4 regions of the Arthrobacter sp. TmtSoilC48 genome follow, and region 1 is predicted to be linked to each of the others. Evidence: riboswitches for the same ligand, from Rfam matches in the RefSeq annotation. Region 1 holds a riboswitch; each other region holds the start of a gene.
The links. A riboswitch is a leader RNA that binds a small molecule or an ion and turns the genes downstream of it on or off. The one in region 1 is predicted to bind cyclic di-AMP.
Positions count from the first base shown of each region.

Region 1 (4,118 bases):
GCAAGTCCGGAGGCTGCCGCGCTTGAAGCAGCATCCTTGGCCTTGGAGGACAGGGCACCGAGGGTGCTGTTCGCTTGGTCTTCGGTCGACGTGCGCTGGGAGGCCCGCTGAACCTTGGGAGCTTCCTTGGTGACCACAACGGGGCTTTCGAAGGAAACCGTTGCGGTGGGCTCCGCGGTAACAACTGCGGTGGCGACCAACTGCTGGGTGCTGGAAGATTCCGACTTCGAAACGTCGGTGTCAGCGGCCTGGGCCGGGAGTCCAACACTGAGAACGAGCCCCGAGGCTGCGGCCAGAACGGCGGCTTGGCGGCCTACGGTGCCTGCATTGGTTGAGACAGCCTTGGAAAGGGTGTTCAACGGGTTCGTGCGAACCAATTCGGCGCGATGGCGCGCAGGGGTAGTGCGTGATGACACGAAGGTAGCCTCTCCCAATGCCTGCGAGGTGAGCTGTCGGATTCGGATGGGAGTCATCCGGCCGCGCGGCTTCAAGGAAGCTTCTGCGACTTAACCCCAAGGTCTTCTGACTCGAAGACCAAAATTGGTTCCCCCGCCCCTGCCAGACGATTTTTGCGAACGGACCTCGAGTGGTGGCAGAGCTAGGCAATCCACTCAAGTGCACCGGCCCCCTAAAAAGCCGATGCGCTTTAGACGGTACAACAGATGTTCGTGAATGTCACATTCAGGTCACGGGGCGTGTCATGGATGCGAGAGACAACCATCAAATTGCTCAGAGCCAGCCCATGGGATCTACGACTTCGCCGTTTACCTGGACCTCGAAGTGGAGGTGGCAGCCGGTAGATGCTCCTGTGGTGCCACTCAGCGCGACGGTATCGCCGCGGCTGACAGTCTGCCCCACCTTGACGTTGAAGGACGACAGGTGGTTGTACGTGGTCTCAAGGCCGTTGCCGTGATCAATCACAACGCGATTGCCTCCGCCGTACTCATGCCACCCGGCGAACGTGACCTTGCCTGCAGCGGCGGCGTGGACGGCGGTTCCGCACTGGGCCACGAAGTCCTGGCCACGGTGGAAGTCACCGGTGCCGCCGGTAAGGGGGCTGACGCGGTAGCCAAACGGCGATGCCGTGACCAGCTTGTCCAGAGGACTTCCCAAGGTGCCAAGTGAGGAAGCACGCTGAATGCTCCCCGCTGACTGGGCGCTCAACAGCTGCTTGAGCTTGCCGTCCGGGTCAGCGGCGGTGGCCACTGCGGCACGACTGAAATCGATTTTGGCAGAGGCTGCTGCAGAAACTTCGGGCTGGCTGCCACCGGGCACGGAGAGCGCCGCCTCGGTCTGGCCCGATTCCGACGTGGCCATGACGGGGCTTGTGGCAGGCAGACCTACAGTCAGGGCAAGTCCGGTGGCTGCAAGCGCGACACCGGCCTTCTGCCCTACACCACTGGCTGACGCGAAGTCGGCTACCTGGCGCAACGGGCTCTTACGGCGGCGCACCTGACGCGGGGTGTCGCGTGGCCGGATCTCCATTGCGGCGCGGGCTGGCCGCAGCTCAGCAGTGGGGCCGGACGCACGGCGACGGCCCCTGACGTTCTGCGATGTCAAACTCTGTTCCTCTCTGGAAAGCCTGCGAAGTTAGCTGTCGGATTCGGGTCAGAGAGTTCAAAGACCCGGTCCGCACGAAGCGCAAACGGCACACAGGTATCCCCGGAAGGACTTGCGTTAGTAGGCACTTCTGCTGCGGACTTCACCCCAAGGCTGCTTCTTTAGGCAGCCGCTTGTGGTTCCCCCGCCTCTGCCAGTAGTTGATGACACACCTGATCTGCTGGCAGAGCTCGGCTCCAGATCAGGTAACGCTTTGGTATCGGCGCTAGTAGATAACTATAGGTGATTAAAGCCCGCAGTAATAAATTCGTTATCTTTCCAAAACGACCGTGTTGCGGGTGCTCCATATCATCAGTCGCGGAAAGCCGCAGGTCATACGCGCGCCAACCACCACAAAGTGAGATCCGACACTCCCGTGGTCAGGGCAAGTCAGAGTCAGCTGACGGCGACGAAGACGTGCGCAGCGACCTCGGGAGGCAGCTCCAGTGCTCCTTCAATGCCCGGAACGCGGACGGAGATGTACTCCCCCACCCGTTCCAAGGAGACGGTTGCGCCAGGACGAATTCCGCCTTCATCGAGCTGGGTGAGGAGCTCGGGCTCAACCTGGATGGGTTCAGCAAGCCGGCTGACCACTACACGCGAATCGGCAGCGTACCCGTCCATCGCATGCAGCAGGTTCACGTCCAGGCGGGAAAGAGGCTGGTTGGCGAGGCCGCCAAGGGCTTCCAAGCCCGGAATAGGGTTGCCATATGGTGACTCTGTGGGGTGCTGCAACAACTCATAGAGCCGCCGTTCCACCCGTTCGCTCATGACGTGTTCCCAGCGACATGCTTCGTCATGAACGTACGCCCAGTCCAGACCAATGACGTCCGCCAGGAGCCTCTCGGCAAGGCGGTGCTTCCGCATGACCTCGGTGGCCCGCTTGCGCCCGACTTCGGTCAGCTCCAGGTGGCGGTCGTTGGACACAATCACCAGGCCGTCACGCTCCATGCGTCCAATGGTCTGGGAAACCGTGGGACCCGAGTGCCGCAGACGCTCCGCGATGCGTGCGCGAAGAGCCACGATGTTCTCTTCTTCAAGCTCCAAAATGGTCCGAAGATACATCTCAGTGGTATCGATCAGATCCGTCATCCAGCTCAGCTCTCCTCGAACGCATTTCTTGCGTAATCTCCACCGTACCGCGTCCCAGCCAAGGTGGACGGTGTGCAACCGACACCTCCGGAACGTCAATCCAAGCCTAGCTTATTTGGAATTACTCTGGATAATTTTTCCCTGGGTCGAAATGCCTGTGGTGATCCGGCATTCCACGTGGCGGACTATGACACCCGCAGATTCCTGACGCTGGGTCCGGTCAGGCAGAATGAGGGAGTCGAAGGGGCAGCCGATGCCACCTGCCCACCTCCCCCTCTCTAACCGATACCCATTGGAGCCACACGTGAGCGACAACAGCATCACTATTCCCGCCGACCTGCTGCCCAAGGACGGACGATTCGGCGCGGGACCGTCCAAGGTCCGCCCGGAACAGGTCCAGGCCCTGTCTGCCGCATCGACCACCATTCTTGGCACGTCCCACCGTCAGGCGCCGGTCAAGAACCTGGTGGGTTCGGTCCGCGAAGGACTCAGCCAGTTCTTCCGTGCACCCGAGGGCTACGAGGTTGTCCTCGGCGTCGGCGGTTCCACTGCTTTCTGGGATGTAGCAGCTTTTGGGCTCGTTGAGAAAAAGGCCCAGCACCTTTCCTTCGGTGAATTCGGTTCCAAGTTTGCCGCGGCCACCAACAAAGCCCCCTTCCTGGATGCATCCTCCATCATCACGTCCGAGCCCGGCACGCGGCCGGTCTCCCAGGCGGAGGCCGGGGTTGACGTCTATGCCTGGCCCCAGAACGAGACTTCAACCGGTGTTGCAGCCCCTGTAAAGCGCGTCGAAGGCGCCGATGACGGTTCGCTCGTCCTGGTGGACGCCACTTCAGCCGCCGGCGGGCTGGACGTCGACGTCGCCGAATCGGATGTCTACTACTTCGCCCCGCAGAAGAACTTCGCCTCTGACGGTGGCCTGTGGCTGGGCCTGTTCTCCCCGGCAGCGTTGGAGCGCGCGGCCCGGATCAAGGCCAGCGACCGCTGGATTCCGGACTTCCTGGACCTGCAGACCGCTATCGACAACTCCAAACTGAACCAGACGTACAACACACCTTCACTGTCCACGCTGGTGACTTTGGATGCGCAGGTGCAGTGGCTCAACAGCAATGGTGGACTGGACTTCGCCAGCAAGCGCACGGCAGACTCTGCCAGCCGCATTTACTCCTGGGCCGAGGCGTCCGAGTACGCAACACCGTTCGTCGCGAAGGCTGAGGACCGCTCCAACGTCATCGCCACGATCGACTTCGATGACTCCATCGACGCCGCGGCAATCGCCAAGATCCTGCGGGCCAACGGCGTCGTGGACACCGAGCCGTACCGCAAGCTTGGACGAAACCAGCTTCGCATTGCCACGTTCGTCGCTATCGAACCGGACGACATCTCGGCCCTGCTCGCCAGCATCGACTACGTCGTGGGCGAACTCA
Region 1 is NZ_AP046049.1:4,235,445-4,239,562, forward strand. Features, by position in the region: gene AC6I97_RS19485 (C40 family peptidase) at 1-416, opposite strand, end outside; cyclic di-AMP (ydaO/yuaA leader) riboswitch at 421-584, opposite strand; gene AC6I97_RS19490 (M23 family metallopeptidase) at 730-1,560, opposite strand; cyclic di-AMP (ydaO/yuaA leader) riboswitch at 1,567-1,796, opposite strand; gene AC6I97_RS19495 (iron-dependent transcriptional repressor DtxR) at 1,996-2,691, opposite strand; gene serC (phosphoserine transaminase) at 2,996-4,118, shown strand, end outside.

Region 2 (4,118 bases), 3.4 Mb from region 1:
AGGCTGGCCGGGCAAGCACAAAAGTAAGTTTGCTTAGGAAGGGTGACCATGACCAGCTATGACCCTGAGGACGATCCCCGGACCTTCGGAGTTTCCGGCGACGCCGAGCCAGCCGACACGACAGGCGACACCGCTGGCGTCACTGCCGGCGACACCGACGATGTCCACACGGATCCCGACATGCGCCAGGACGAGGACGACGATCCCGCAGCTTCCGCCAACCCCGATCCCCTGGACGGCAACGTCACGGGACTCGAGCCTGGAGGCGGCGTACCTCCGGGCGAAACCCCACCCGCGGAGGGCAGCATGAGCAGCGACCAGGGACACGAAGAGTAGCTCGTCCCCAAGCCGCTGTCCTGTCGCTGCCCAGCAACGTATTAGCGGCCCAGCAACGTACTAGCGGCCCAGCAACGTATTAGCGGGGGCAACTCCGGTTACGGCAGCCTCAGTATCTCCCCGAGGTCATAATCAGCTGGCTCCTCCAGCTGGGAATACGTACAGCTCTCCGGAGTCCGGTCCGGCCGCCATCGACGAAACTGGGTGGTGTGCCGGAACCGGTCGCCTTCCATGTAGTCATACGCAACCTCGATGACGAGCTCGGGCCGAAGGGGAACAAAGGAGAAGTCCTTGCCGCCGCTCCACCGGCTTTGCGCGCCCGGCATCCGGGAACCAGTAGCGGCGGCATCTCCTTGGTCGGCCCACTGACCCCAAGGATGTTCGCTGAACTCCGTCTGGTATGGCTCAAGTTCAGCCACCAGGCTTTCGCGCTTGGCCATGGGAAATGAAGCCACCACCCCAACGTGCTGCAGCTGGCCGGCGTCGTTATACAGCCCAAGCAGCATCGACCCGACAACCTTTCCCGTTTTATGCCAGCGGAATCCGGCCACCACGCAGTCCGCGGTCCGTTCATGCTTGGTTTTGAACATGACGCGCTTATTCGGTTGGTATGTCTCCTCGAGCGGTTTGGAAAGTATGCCGTCAAGCCCGGCGCCTTCGAGCTGCACGAACCACTCCTGTGCTTGGTCAAGTTCCGTCACCGCCGGTGTTACGTAAACGGGCGCCTCAGCCTTGGACAGTGCCCGCTCCAAAGCTGCTCGACGCTCGGAAAACGGCTTGTCCATGAGGTTCTCGTCTCCCAGCGCGAGGATGTCGAATCCGATGAAGGAGGACGGGGTGCTCCCGGCCAGCATCCGCACACGGCTGTCGGCGGGATGGATGCGCTGCTGAAGGCCCTCGAAGTCGAGCCTGTTCCCAGCTATGAGGACAATCTCGCCGTCGATCACGCATTTGTCCGGGAGATTCTTCCGAAGGGCTTCCACCAGCTCAGGGAAATACCGTGTCATAGGACGTTCGTTTCGGCTACCCAGGATGATCTCATCACCATCTTTGAAAACGATGGTCCTGAACCCGTCCCACTTTGGCTCAAAATGACCCACATCAGGGATCGAAGGAACAGACTTGGCAAGCATGGGCGAAATGGGCGGCATCACTGGGAGGTCCATACGACTATGTTCTACCTGCCGCCCGCGGCGGAAGCTAGTCTTGGGCCATGGATATCTTGGCCGTACTAGTGGCAGTGCTGGCAGCACCTGCCCTCATTGCGGCCCTTTGGTTCTGGGTCTTGCGCCAGAACAGCAAGGGTAAAGTCCGGCGCGGCGCCACGGGTGGGATGCTTGGTGTGGCCGACGAAATTTTCCGACCCGAGACCCATTACGCACACCAAGTCCAAAGGATCCAGTACGAGCTGCCAGCCCCGGCTCCGGCCCCGGAGCCTAAGTCCTAACGGGCCTTCGAGCCGGAAGGCGTCCCGCCCGTTACATTAATGTGACTTTGCTATGCCGCTCATGTACCGTCGAAGAGCGACCCTCATCTCCGCTGGGCCGCTTCCGGGTTGACGCCGAGCTCTGCCGCAAACCGGAATCCGCCAGACCCGCGGCAGAGACGGGGGACCCAGAGTTCCCGGGCCTGATTTTCCCTAGGCCCTTGGGGTGAAGCCGCCATGTGCGGCCGGACGGCCTCGTCCGAACCCGACAGCTAACCTCGCAGGCGTTGAGAGGCAACCACCATGTCCCCAACCATGGATCAGCCGCGCCGCGCCCAAATAGCGCGCGAGCGTACCCAGCCAACCGGACGCCGTCGGGCCCAACCCAGCGGATCCTCCACCAGCACGCCGGAAGCAGAAGCAGGTTTAGCAGGCACGACGCCGGAACCCGCCACTGCTTCTATTCCCGCCTCTGCTTCCAATCCCCAAACTGCGGCACCCATTACGCGCGCGGCCGCTCGGGCGGCAGAGCGTGAACGGGCAGCCCAGGCAGCTATTTCTGCTGAGACAGTCCCCACTGAAACTGCTCCAGCAGAAACAGCACCAGCGGATTCTGCAACAGCGGACTCTGCTCCGGCGGACCCTGTTCCCCTGGAGCCGGCAACTGCTGCGATTCCAGCTGTTCAGGCGGCCGAACCGGTCGCGCCCGAACCCGCAGCGAATCCCGAACCTGCCACCGCTGCCATCCCGATCGTTCAGGCGGCCGAACCGGTCGCGCCCGAACCGGTCGCAGCGAATCCCGAACCTGCCACCGCTGCCATCCCGATCGTTCCGGCTAAGAGCCCCGCACAGCTTGCCGCAGCCGCGACCGCCGCCTCTGGTCTCGCAAGCCGGAAAGCCCTTCGCGCCCAGGAATCGGGGAGCGGTACGGCCCGTAAGGCGGCAACTGCTGGCGAAACCCCGGCTGGCGGCGCCCCTGCCTTCGGAGCTTCATCACTGGGAGCTTCATCCCTGGGCGGGTCATCCTTCAGCCCCGAACCGCACGCCGTGCTCACCAAGGCCGCCTCGGTCAAAACAATGGGCCAGCGCATGGCAGTCGTCGCTGGGGCCTTGGGCTTGGTATTGACCGTTGGCACCATGAGCCAGGCCTTCGAGCTTCCCTTCTTCGGGCAGGAAACGCCGGCCCAGGAAGCAAGCGGCGCAAAGACGGGTAGCGACAGCAGGCAGTCAACTTCGGCTACCCCTGCACCCAGCTCGTCCTCCGCCAGCGCCTCCGCGTCGTCGGCCACCAGCGAGGCCGGAAAGCCGGCAACCGTAGCAACGCAGTCGTCAGGAGAGGCACCCGACCAGGCGCCGTCGTCGTCCCTTCCGACTCCGCAAGTGTCACTCGCGGATCCTGTTTGGGTGCCTTCGGCAGTCCCGTCGGCTGTTGTTCCCGTCCCGGGCGTGACAACTCCTGTTCCAACCCAGCCGGCCCCGAGCCCGGTTCCGTCGGACACGGTCACCACCCCACCTGCCACGACGACGCCGACCCCCACCGGCACTCCGGCACCAACTCCAACACAGGCTCCGGCGCCAAAGCCAAAGCCGACCGGCAGTCCCAGCACCACCACACCGTCCAGCGATTCACCCCTGGACCTGGACGGCATACTTGACGGCGCCACAGGGATCTTGAAATGAGCACGCGGCTTCCCAGGACCAGCGCGCACGTCGGATGGCATGGCCGGTACTGCAGCAGCAGCCGCACTGCCACCTTCCGCAATCGGATGGGCCGCTGGAGCTGCCAACGGTTGCGCCGGGCCTAAGGAATCACAGCAACCAGAATCAAGACAACAAGACGAGGCGGGCACCCGACCCTGAACTGCTCCACCCGGGTGCCTGCCTCTTTTGTTTCGTGTGTCGCTTTTTCCCGGCCTCGATCGCTTCTATCCAAGCAGCCACGCAACCATAACCAACGCCCCGATGCACAGGACCGTTGTACAGAGGATGACATCCCGGGCCATTGTCATCCCGCGTCCGTAGGGAGAAGCGAAAAGGAAGACGTTCTGTGCGGTTGGCAGTGCGGCCATGATGACGCTGGCCAAGAGGTGCTGACCCTCCAAGCCGAACACGAAGCGCCCCAGCGCCCAGACCACCACTGGCATGCCAGCCACCTTCAACGTGGTAGCAACTACGGTCTCCACGCGGCCATCGCCCTTTTGGAGAGGCGCCTTGCCAGCCAGCGACATGCCAAAAGCCAGCAGAACCATGGGGACGGCCGCGCCGGCCAGCATATCGATGGGTCTCTGAACGAGCTCCGGAGCCTCCCACCCCGTCAGGGCCATCACCACCCCCAGGCCCGAGGCGATAATCATGG
Region 2 is NZ_AP046049.1:817,712-821,829, reverse strand. Features, by position in the region: gene AC6I97_RS03980 (DUF6480 family protein) at 49-336, shown strand; gene AC6I97_RS03975 (ATP-dependent DNA ligase) at 435-1,502, opposite strand; gene AC6I97_RS03970 (hypothetical protein) at 1,550-1,783, shown strand; cyclic di-AMP (ydaO/yuaA leader) riboswitch at 1,913-2,063, shown strand; gene AC6I97_RS03965 (hypothetical protein) at 2,066-3,442, shown strand; gene AC6I97_RS03960 (AEC family transporter) at 3,688-4,118, opposite strand, start outside.
Region 2: it holds a riboswitch for cyclic di-AMP, as region 1 does, so the genes downstream of both, AC6I97_RS03965 (hypothetical protein) here and AC6I97_RS19490 (M23 family metallopeptidase) in region 1, are expected to answer to the same signal.

Region 3 (4,118 bases), 4.2 Mb from region 1:
CCGTCCACTCCGACGACGATTCCACCAGGCGCCACAGCCTGGTCCCCGCCGTCCAGTGGTTCTTCAATGTGTCTGCCGTGCTGGTCCATGGGGCCCGCCTCTCCACCTACTGCTTGATGTTCCGGCCATTCTGCCAGAGGTTCTCCATACCGGTGATCCTTTGCTGGCGCGCAACCAATAGCCGGGGCCGAAGAAACCCTCGGGGTTCTCCTTCCAATGCCCACTATTCTCGGTTGGCAATGCCGAATCAAGGCGACTTTGGGCTATGTGGATAACGGTCCGGGCTCGGTTTCCGGCACGCTCACCACGCGCCGGGTTGCGCTGCGGATGAACATCCAAAACACGCTGTCGCCGAGGCTATCCATGGCAGAAAAAGTTCGGTAGTGTTCGAGTCACCGAATGGCCGGCAAAGGTGTCCCAGGACACAACCCGGCCATTTATTTGCGGCCGCTTGGGGAACTCGGACGCGATCCAGCGCGCTGCCGAAAGGCACACACGTCAAGGAGGAACCCAAGCAGTGTCACTCACTCCTGATTCCGTCACGGAACGGACTACCACCGTGGTGATCGGCACCGGCCTCTCCGGCCTGGCTGTTGCCAGCGAGCTCAGCCGCTACGGCGTCGGTTCCATCGTGCTGGATGGCTTTGGTTCTTTATCGACCACCGGACCAGCGGTCCACACGGGAATGCTCCAGCGCTGCGACGCAGCAGATCCCGCGGCAATGCAGGAGCGCAACGAGATCCTGCGCCATTTGCGCAATTACGCCGCCAGCCATCACTTGGATGTCCGCACCACCACACGCGCTGTTCGGCTGGACTTCCTGGGCGGCGACTCGTCGTTGCAGCTTGGATACGGACCCGTTGCAAGCCTGACCACGGGCAGCCTGAGGGCTGGGATGAGCGTCTATGGCCCCCTCGAATCCACCCCACGTCAATGGGCCGTGCATACAGCCAGCGGGGTTCTCCTGGCAGACCACATCGTGGTGACGCGCTGCGCCCAGAGCCAGCTGCGCCGAATGCTTGCCGATCTGGGAATCGCCATAGGCCAGAACTTCGTGGCAGCCATGCGTGCAGTCGGGATGCACTTGGTGGGCGTTGGGGAACTTATTACACCCACGCCCAAGGAAGTACTACGGCAAGCCAAGGCAGTGGGGCAAGCGATCTCATCCAAGGTGGCCCTCCCCGCCGGGCCGGGCATCGCCCTCGCCTAGAACCTGGCCTGGAGCCTTTACCTGGAACCCTGCGCGTAGAAACCTGGCGGAGAACCCTGGCCTTGAAACGATCGAGCCAACCAAAGCATGTTCCTAAAAAGAACAAAAATTAACCCAAAAGGCCGGCGCCTCCGAAGACATTTGTCCTCGAAAGCACCGGCCTTTGAGTTGGAGCGTGAAGCTTAGGCGCCAGCGCGTACGTACGTGATGGGGCCGGTTGCGGTGAGCCAGCTGATCGGGTGGATGCCCGTCTGGTTGCCGTTGATGCCACCGCTGATGGCCTGGCCGTTGCCGATGTAGATGGCTACGTGGCCGGACTGGACGATCATGTCACCGGGCTGGGGGTCGCTGACAACCTTGCCGTAGTTCAGGAACTGCATGGGTGCGAGGTCGCCAACCGGGATGCCGGCAGAGCCGAGGGCCCGTTCCACCATCGCGGTGCAATCCTGCATGATGCCGATCTGGGCGTAAGCCGAGGCGACCATGGCAGCGTTGATGCCACCAACAGCCGGAGCTGCAGCAGGCGCGGATGCCACTGGGGCGGTAGCCGTAGTAGTTGCAGCGGCCTGGACGGTAGCCGCTGCGGGCGCCTTCTTGGCCGCCGGAGCCGGAGCAACAGGAGCCGGCTTTTCAATGACGGGAGCCGCTACGGAAGCAACCGCGGGGCGCTCGAAGTTGATGGTGGCCGTCGATGCGGCCGTAACAACCTTGGTGGGACCCTCGGTAACGGTCTCGGCGACAGTAGCGGGGCTGGAGTCGCGCTGAACAGGGGTCTCTGCTGCGTGGGCAGCGATGGAGCCCGTGAGGACCAGGCCTGAAGCTGCTGCGATGACAGCGGCTTGGCGACCTGCGCCGGAGGCGTTGCTGGCAACAGCCTTGGAGATGGAGATGAACGGATTAGGACGTACGCTGTCCGCCTTACGACGGCCGCGAAGAATGCGTGAAGACATGAAAGAGCCTCTCCCGATGCCTGCGAGGTTAGCTGTCGGATTCGGATGGGAGTCACCCGGCCACTATCCCCCGCTGTGCAGCGGAAGCTTCGTGACTTCACCCCAAGGCGCGCTCTGAAAGCGGGCCAAAATGGGTTCCCCGTCTCTGCCGTAGGTTTGTCTGCGAACGGATTCCGGACTGCGGCAGAGCTAGGCAATCAGACCGGAATGCCCGTTACGTGGAACAGGCACAGGTACAACCCTACGGGAAGATCACCGCAAAGTCACATTTACGTAACGAGCAGTTCGTTTTTGGCGTGTCGCAGTAACCGTTTCGAGATCTTCGCAAGTATGTAGAAAACCCCGCTATTCCGGGGAATTTTCGCCATCCGGGTCGTTGGGGGCCGCTAGCTTCTTCCGGGCTGTAACAGCGAGGAAGATCACGAGACCGATCGCCACCACAGCGAGGCCAACGATGCTCCAGGGGAAGGGCTGGGAAGCTGCCGGAGCCGGCTCAGTATTTTCCGTACCGGGGGCCGCTGTGCCCGCCGTCGGAACAGCCGCCGAAGCCGGGGCGGAGGCACCTGCCGAGCCGCTCGCCGTCGTCGTGCTTGTCCCGGAAACTGTGAACTTGAAGGTTCCCTCGATCGGGTGGGAGTCTGAACTGACCACGCGCCACACCACGGTGTATTCGCCGGCTGGAGCGCCCTGACGCAGCTTCTGGACAGCCCTGTTGTCGATGATTTCCACTGCGCCATCTGCCCAGTTTTCGCCCCCGGCGGTGACGGTCACGCCGGAACCGATGGCCAGTGGCTGGTTGTTGAACGTGATGGATACCGACGCCGGCACTTCAGCCACCCTGGCACCGTTGGCCGGGGTTGTTGATTCGGCGACGTCGTGCGCGGAGGCCGGAGCAGCTCCAAGCAGCAACGCGCAAGCGAAAGCAAGAGCGGCTACGACGGCGGCCAGAAGCGGGCGGATGGTACGCATGGGGCGGTTTCTCCTAGTGTTGGCTTCCTTACAGACTAGGCGAATCGTTCCAGCACCCCACATTGGCGGGCATAGGATTTGAGAGCAAACTCCCCCGATCCCCGGAGACCTTCATGCTTAAACAAGGTTCTGCAATCGACCGCTACTTCAAGATCTCCGAGCGCGGGTCCACATACTCGCGGGAAATCCGCGGCGGCTTCGCGACCTTCTTCGCCATGAGCTACATCGTGGTCCTGAACCCGCTGATCCTCTCCGGGGCAGACTCGAGGGGAGCATCGCTCGGCTTCACGGCCGTAGCGGCAACCACTGCCTTCGTTGCGGGCATCCTCACGATCCTCATGGGCGCCTGGGCGAAGCACCCCTTCGCGGTGGCAACGGGCCTGGGAGTGAACGCATTCGTCGCCGTGACGGTTGCCTCCCACCCGGAACTGACCTGGCCGGACATGATGGGGCTGGTGGTGCTTTCGGGTGTCACCATGCTCATCCTGGTACTCACCGGATTCCGCACCGCCGTTTTCAGGGCCGTCCCGGAAGCGCTCAAGACGGCAATCGTGGTGGGCATTGGCCTGTTCATCGCCTTGATCGGGCTGGTCAACGCTGGTTTTGTCCGCCGCATTCCGGATGCCGCCGGCACCACGGTCCCGCTGGGCCTTGGCGTGGATGGGAAGCTGATGGGCTGGCCGACGTTGGTGTTCGCTGTCGGCCTGGTCCTGACCATTGCGTTGGTGGTGCGAAAGGTCCGCGGGGCAATCCTGATCGGCATCGTGGTGTCCACCGCCCTGGCCGCCATCCTCGAATTCACGCTTCACATTGGTCCCAGCTTCGACGGTAAGAACGTCAACCCCCGCGGCTGGTCGCTGGTTGCGCCGACGCTTTCCGAATGGGGCGCCCCTGACCTCTCCCTGATCGGCAAAGCCAACCCCTTCGGAGCTTTTGAACACCTCGGTTTCGTGGCTGCTGCGCTGTTGGCTTTCGTGATCCTCCTCAGC
Region 3 is NZ_AP046049.1:46,245-50,362, forward strand. Features, by position in the region: gene AC6I97_RS00265 (universal stress protein) at 1-89, opposite strand, end outside; gene AC6I97_RS00270 (NAD(P)/FAD-dependent oxidoreductase) at 518-1,210, shown strand; gene AC6I97_RS00275 (NlpC/P60 family protein) at 1,393-2,160, opposite strand; cyclic di-AMP (ydaO/yuaA leader) riboswitch at 2,164-2,332, opposite strand; gene AC6I97_RS00280 (copper resistance CopC family protein) at 2,506-3,129, opposite strand; gene AC6I97_RS00285 (NCS2 family permease) at 3,243-4,118, shown strand, end outside.
Region 3: it holds a riboswitch for cyclic di-AMP, as region 1 does, so the genes downstream of both, AC6I97_RS00275 (NlpC/P60 family protein) here and AC6I97_RS19490 (M23 family metallopeptidase) in region 1, are expected to answer to the same signal.

Region 4 (4,118 bases), 220 kb from region 1:
CCGGAAGTGCCCGCACTGTTCCTCACGGCCAAGGACGCTGTCCAGGACCGCATCGTTGGCCTGGCCGCCGGCGGGGACGACTACGTCACCAAGCCCTTCAGCATGGAGGAGGTTCTCCTGCGCCTGCACCGTCTCGTACAACGCTCGGGCGTTGCGGCCATGGATACAGCGGAACTGGTGGTGGGTGATCTCACCCTCAACGTGGACACACGGGAGGTTTCGCGCGCCGGCGAGGACATCCAGCTCACGGCAACGCAGTTTGAGCTTCTTCGTTATCTCATGGAGAACCCCAAGCGGGTGGTCAGCAAGGCACAGATCCTTGACCGCGTCTGGGACTATGACTTCGGCGGGCAGGCCAACATCGTGGAACTGTACATTTCCTACCTGCGCAAGAAAATCGAAGCCAACCACCCGCCAATGATCCACACCATCCGTGGCGCTGGCTACGTCATCAAGCCTGCGGACTGAATCTTGTCCACCTCTTCCGGAGTAGCCCGTAAGACCCAGCGGAACTGGCTCAATCCCTCCACCTGGCATCTGCGCACGCGGTTGGTCCTGGTGGCGATGGCATTGCTGGTGGCGATTTGCGGTGCAGTTGGAGTGGTTAGTTACGCCTCCATGGACATGTACTTCAACAAACAGCTCGACAAGCAGTTGGAGCAGGCGTCAGGCCGCGCGAATGACTTCGGCAGACCGCCGTCGAACTTTCCCTCCAGCGGTCGGCCGGATCCCCTTGAGGCCCGTGGCCAGGGCGCCGGGACACTTAACGCGAGGATCGATGGTTCCACGGTCATCAACTCGGGCTTCCTCAACGCAAACGGTCGCCGGGTCGCACTCTCGGCAGAAGACAAGCAGGTCCTGCTCTCGCTCCCCCGCGACAACCGGCCCGTAGACCGTTCATTGTCCAACGGCGACTATCGGCTGGTGGCAGTTGAGACCAACTACGGCGATGTGATTGCGACAGGCCTGCCGTTGGCTGACAAGCAAAATGCCGAGGCCTCGCTGGTATGGACCATGGTGTTTGTTTCACTTGGCGGCCTGGTGCTGATCGGCCTCGCCGGCACCGTCATCATCCGCCGGACCATGCGGCCACTGGAGCAACTCTCGGAGGTTGCAACGAAAGTATCGCGCCTTCCCCTCGACGCCGGTGAGGTGGCACTCGCGGTGCGCGTACCGCCGTCGGCCGCTCATCCTGGAACTGAAGTTGGCAGCGTGGGCCACGCTTTGAACCAAATGCTCAACAACGTTTCCAGGGCCCTGGAAGCCCGTCAGGAGAGCGAAACCAAGGTCCGGCAGTTCGTTGCCGATGCCTCCCACGAACTTCGGACACCGCTGACCGCCATCCGTGGATACACCGAGCTGCTTCGTATGACGGAGAACTTCACGGAGGACGGCAGGAAGTCGCTGGCGCGGGTCCAGAGCCAGTCGGAACGGATGACCACGCTTGTGGAGGACCTGTTGTTGTTGGCGCGCCTGGACGAAGGCCAGCCGTTGAAGGTCACGGATGTTGATCTGACGCAGCTGGTGATCGAGACAGTCAGCGACGAAAAGGTGATGGCACCGGACCACATCTGGAAGCTCCAACTCCCTGACGAGCCCATTACGGTGCGCGGGGACGCAACCCAGCTGCATCAGGTGCTGGCCAATCTGCTGTCCAACGCCCGCAAGCACACCGATCCAGGTACCACGGTGGTCACAGGCGTCATGCTTTCCGCCGACGGTAGCGCGGTGGTCACAGTCACGGACAACGGGCCTGGTATTCCGACTGCTTTCCAGGGGCGAATCTTCTCGCGTTTTGCCCGGGCTGACGCGGCGAGATCGGGGTCGGAAGGGACCTCCGGATTGGGCTTGTCAATCGTCGAATCCATCGTCCAGGCGCATGGCGGCAGCGTGGAAGTAACGTCCCAGCCGGGACGCACGGAGTTCACTCTCCGACTCCCCGCAGCTTTGAACGAACGCATATAACGAATCGGGCAACATGACTCGCCGTGAACGTGATCTCTGTTACCCAAATGTGACTTAAGCCGAAACCTCCTGTACCTTCGAAAGGGTGGGTCGCCCCTAACTGGCCCACACCCGGGATGCGCCGAGCTCTGCCACTTCCCGGAGTTCCGTTCTCATTCGAGGCAGAGACGGGGGACCCAGAGTCTCCGGGCACAGTACTTTCCTTGCCCTTGGGGTGAAGCCGCAGCCACGCGCGCGGCCGGATGACCTCATCCGAACCCGACAGCTAACTCCGCAGGCGCTGAGAGGTAATCACACATGTCTGAACTCAACGATCAGACGCGCCCTTCCGCGCGTCACCGTGACGAACACAACGCTCCCCTGACGAAGTCGCAAACCGTTCTGAAGAACGCTGCACGCCGCGGCAAGACCGGGCAACGAATGTCTGTTGTTGCAGGAGTCGTTGCCGCAGCATTGGGCGTCGCATCGCTTGGCCAGGCCGCAAACGCCGCATTCAATCTCCCCGAAACGAGCCGGGCGTCCGAGACGCAGGCTACCGCCCAGGCCAGCAACAAAACAGCTGAAATCTCGGCGTCCTTGGATGCTGCTGCCAAGAAGGGCGCTGCAGACAGGGCCGCTGCAGACCAGGCAGCTGCGGCACAAGCCGCCGCCGAAAAAGCTGCGGCCGAGAAAGCCGCCGCCGACCAGGCAGCTGCCGCACAGGCCGCCGCCGAAAAGGCTGCCGCTGATGCAGCCGCCAAGCAGGCTGCCGATGCCGCCGCTGCTGCAGCCGCAGCCGCAGCCGCCACTCCCAAGGCCGTGGACGATCCCGCCGCTGCCAAGGCATACGCCGCCAGCATCCTCGCCAACTACGGCTGGGGTCCGGGCGAAATGACTGCCCTGAACACACTGTGGGAGAAGGAATCCAACTGGCGGACCACCGCGACCAACACCTCCAGTGGTGCCTACGGAATCGTGCAATCATTGCCCGCTTCGAAGATGGCAACCGCAGGCGATGACTGGCTGACCAACTACCAGACCCAGATCAAGTGGGGCCTGAACTACATCAAGGAACGCTACGGTTCCCCCTCGGCGGCCCTTGCCTTCCACTTGGCCAACAACTGGTACTAAGCCAACTCAATAAGCGGGCTTGAGCCCACCCCAGCGGGCTCAAACCATGCAGGGCCCGATTGCCGCCCCGCTTTCCGCCGTTCGCAGCAGTGATCTACTGATGCGCCCGGGCGGGAGGCGGGGCGGTTTTCGCCGCACCAAGGCCGAAGCCTGGTTCTTTGACGCCGGAGCCAGGTGATCACAGAGCGAGCGTTCTGGTCCACACATCAGCGACCTCCCGTCATTCTGGTCGACCCCCGGTTTCGTCAAGGACGGATAGCTGATTCGAGATGGCAGCCACAGGAGGCTGCAAGCGACGGAACACTTTCAATTCCCAAGGGCGCATCATCAGCGATGCTTCAGTGGCATAGTTGCCAAGCACCTGATCCGCAGAAGCCCAGGAAGCGTCATCGATGTCCACTTCTACTTCGCGATCTGAGAAGTTGCCGAGGACAAGCATCTCCACTCCGTCCAGGGAACGCATGAAAGCATAGACATTCCGGTCGAAGGGCAAGAGCATCCTGAAGTCGCCGTGCGAGATCACAATATCGGAGTGGCGCAACCCGATTAGTTGCCTGTAGAACGTGAATACAGATTCCGGATCATCGATTTGTGCCTCGGCGTTGATGGAACTGGAATTGGGATTCACCGCTATCCATGGCGTGCCACTGGAGAAACCAGCCCCGGGAGTCGAATCCCAATGAAACGGTGTGCGGGCATTGTCGCGGTTAAGAGGACGCACCGCCTTCAGGATTTCTGCCTCAGATTGCCCACCGTGCCCGCTAGCTTCCCGGTGATAGTTGAGGACTTCAATGTCCCTGTGCTCGCTGATCGCGTCAAAAACCATATTGGTCATACCTAGTTCCTCACCCTGGTAAACGTAGGGAGTGCCCCGGTGGAGGTGCAGGACCCCTGCGAGCATCTTGGCCGATTGGACGCGGTATTCGCTATCGTCACCAAAGCGGGACACGGCGCGAGCTGAGTCATGGTTACCCCAAAAAAGGCTGTTCCAGCCTCGCTCCGCCATCCCCTCCTGCCAACGCCCCAAGCACGCCTTCAGCTCT
Region 4 is NZ_AP046049.1:4,454,645-4,458,762, forward strand. Features, by position in the region: gene AC6I97_RS20435 (response regulator transcription factor) at 1-468, shown strand, start outside; gene AC6I97_RS20440 (sensor histidine kinase) at 472-1,965, shown strand; cyclic di-AMP (ydaO/yuaA leader) riboswitch at 2,100-2,257, shown strand; gene AC6I97_RS20445 (aggregation-promoting factor C-terminal-like domain-containing protein) at 2,263-3,075, shown strand; gene AC6I97_RS20450 (glycoside hydrolase family 13 protein) at 3,296-4,118, opposite strand, start outside.
Region 4: it holds a riboswitch for cyclic di-AMP, as region 1 does, so the genes downstream of both, AC6I97_RS20445 (aggregation-promoting factor C-terminal-like domain-containing protein) here and AC6I97_RS19490 (M23 family metallopeptidase) in region 1, are expected to answer to the same signal.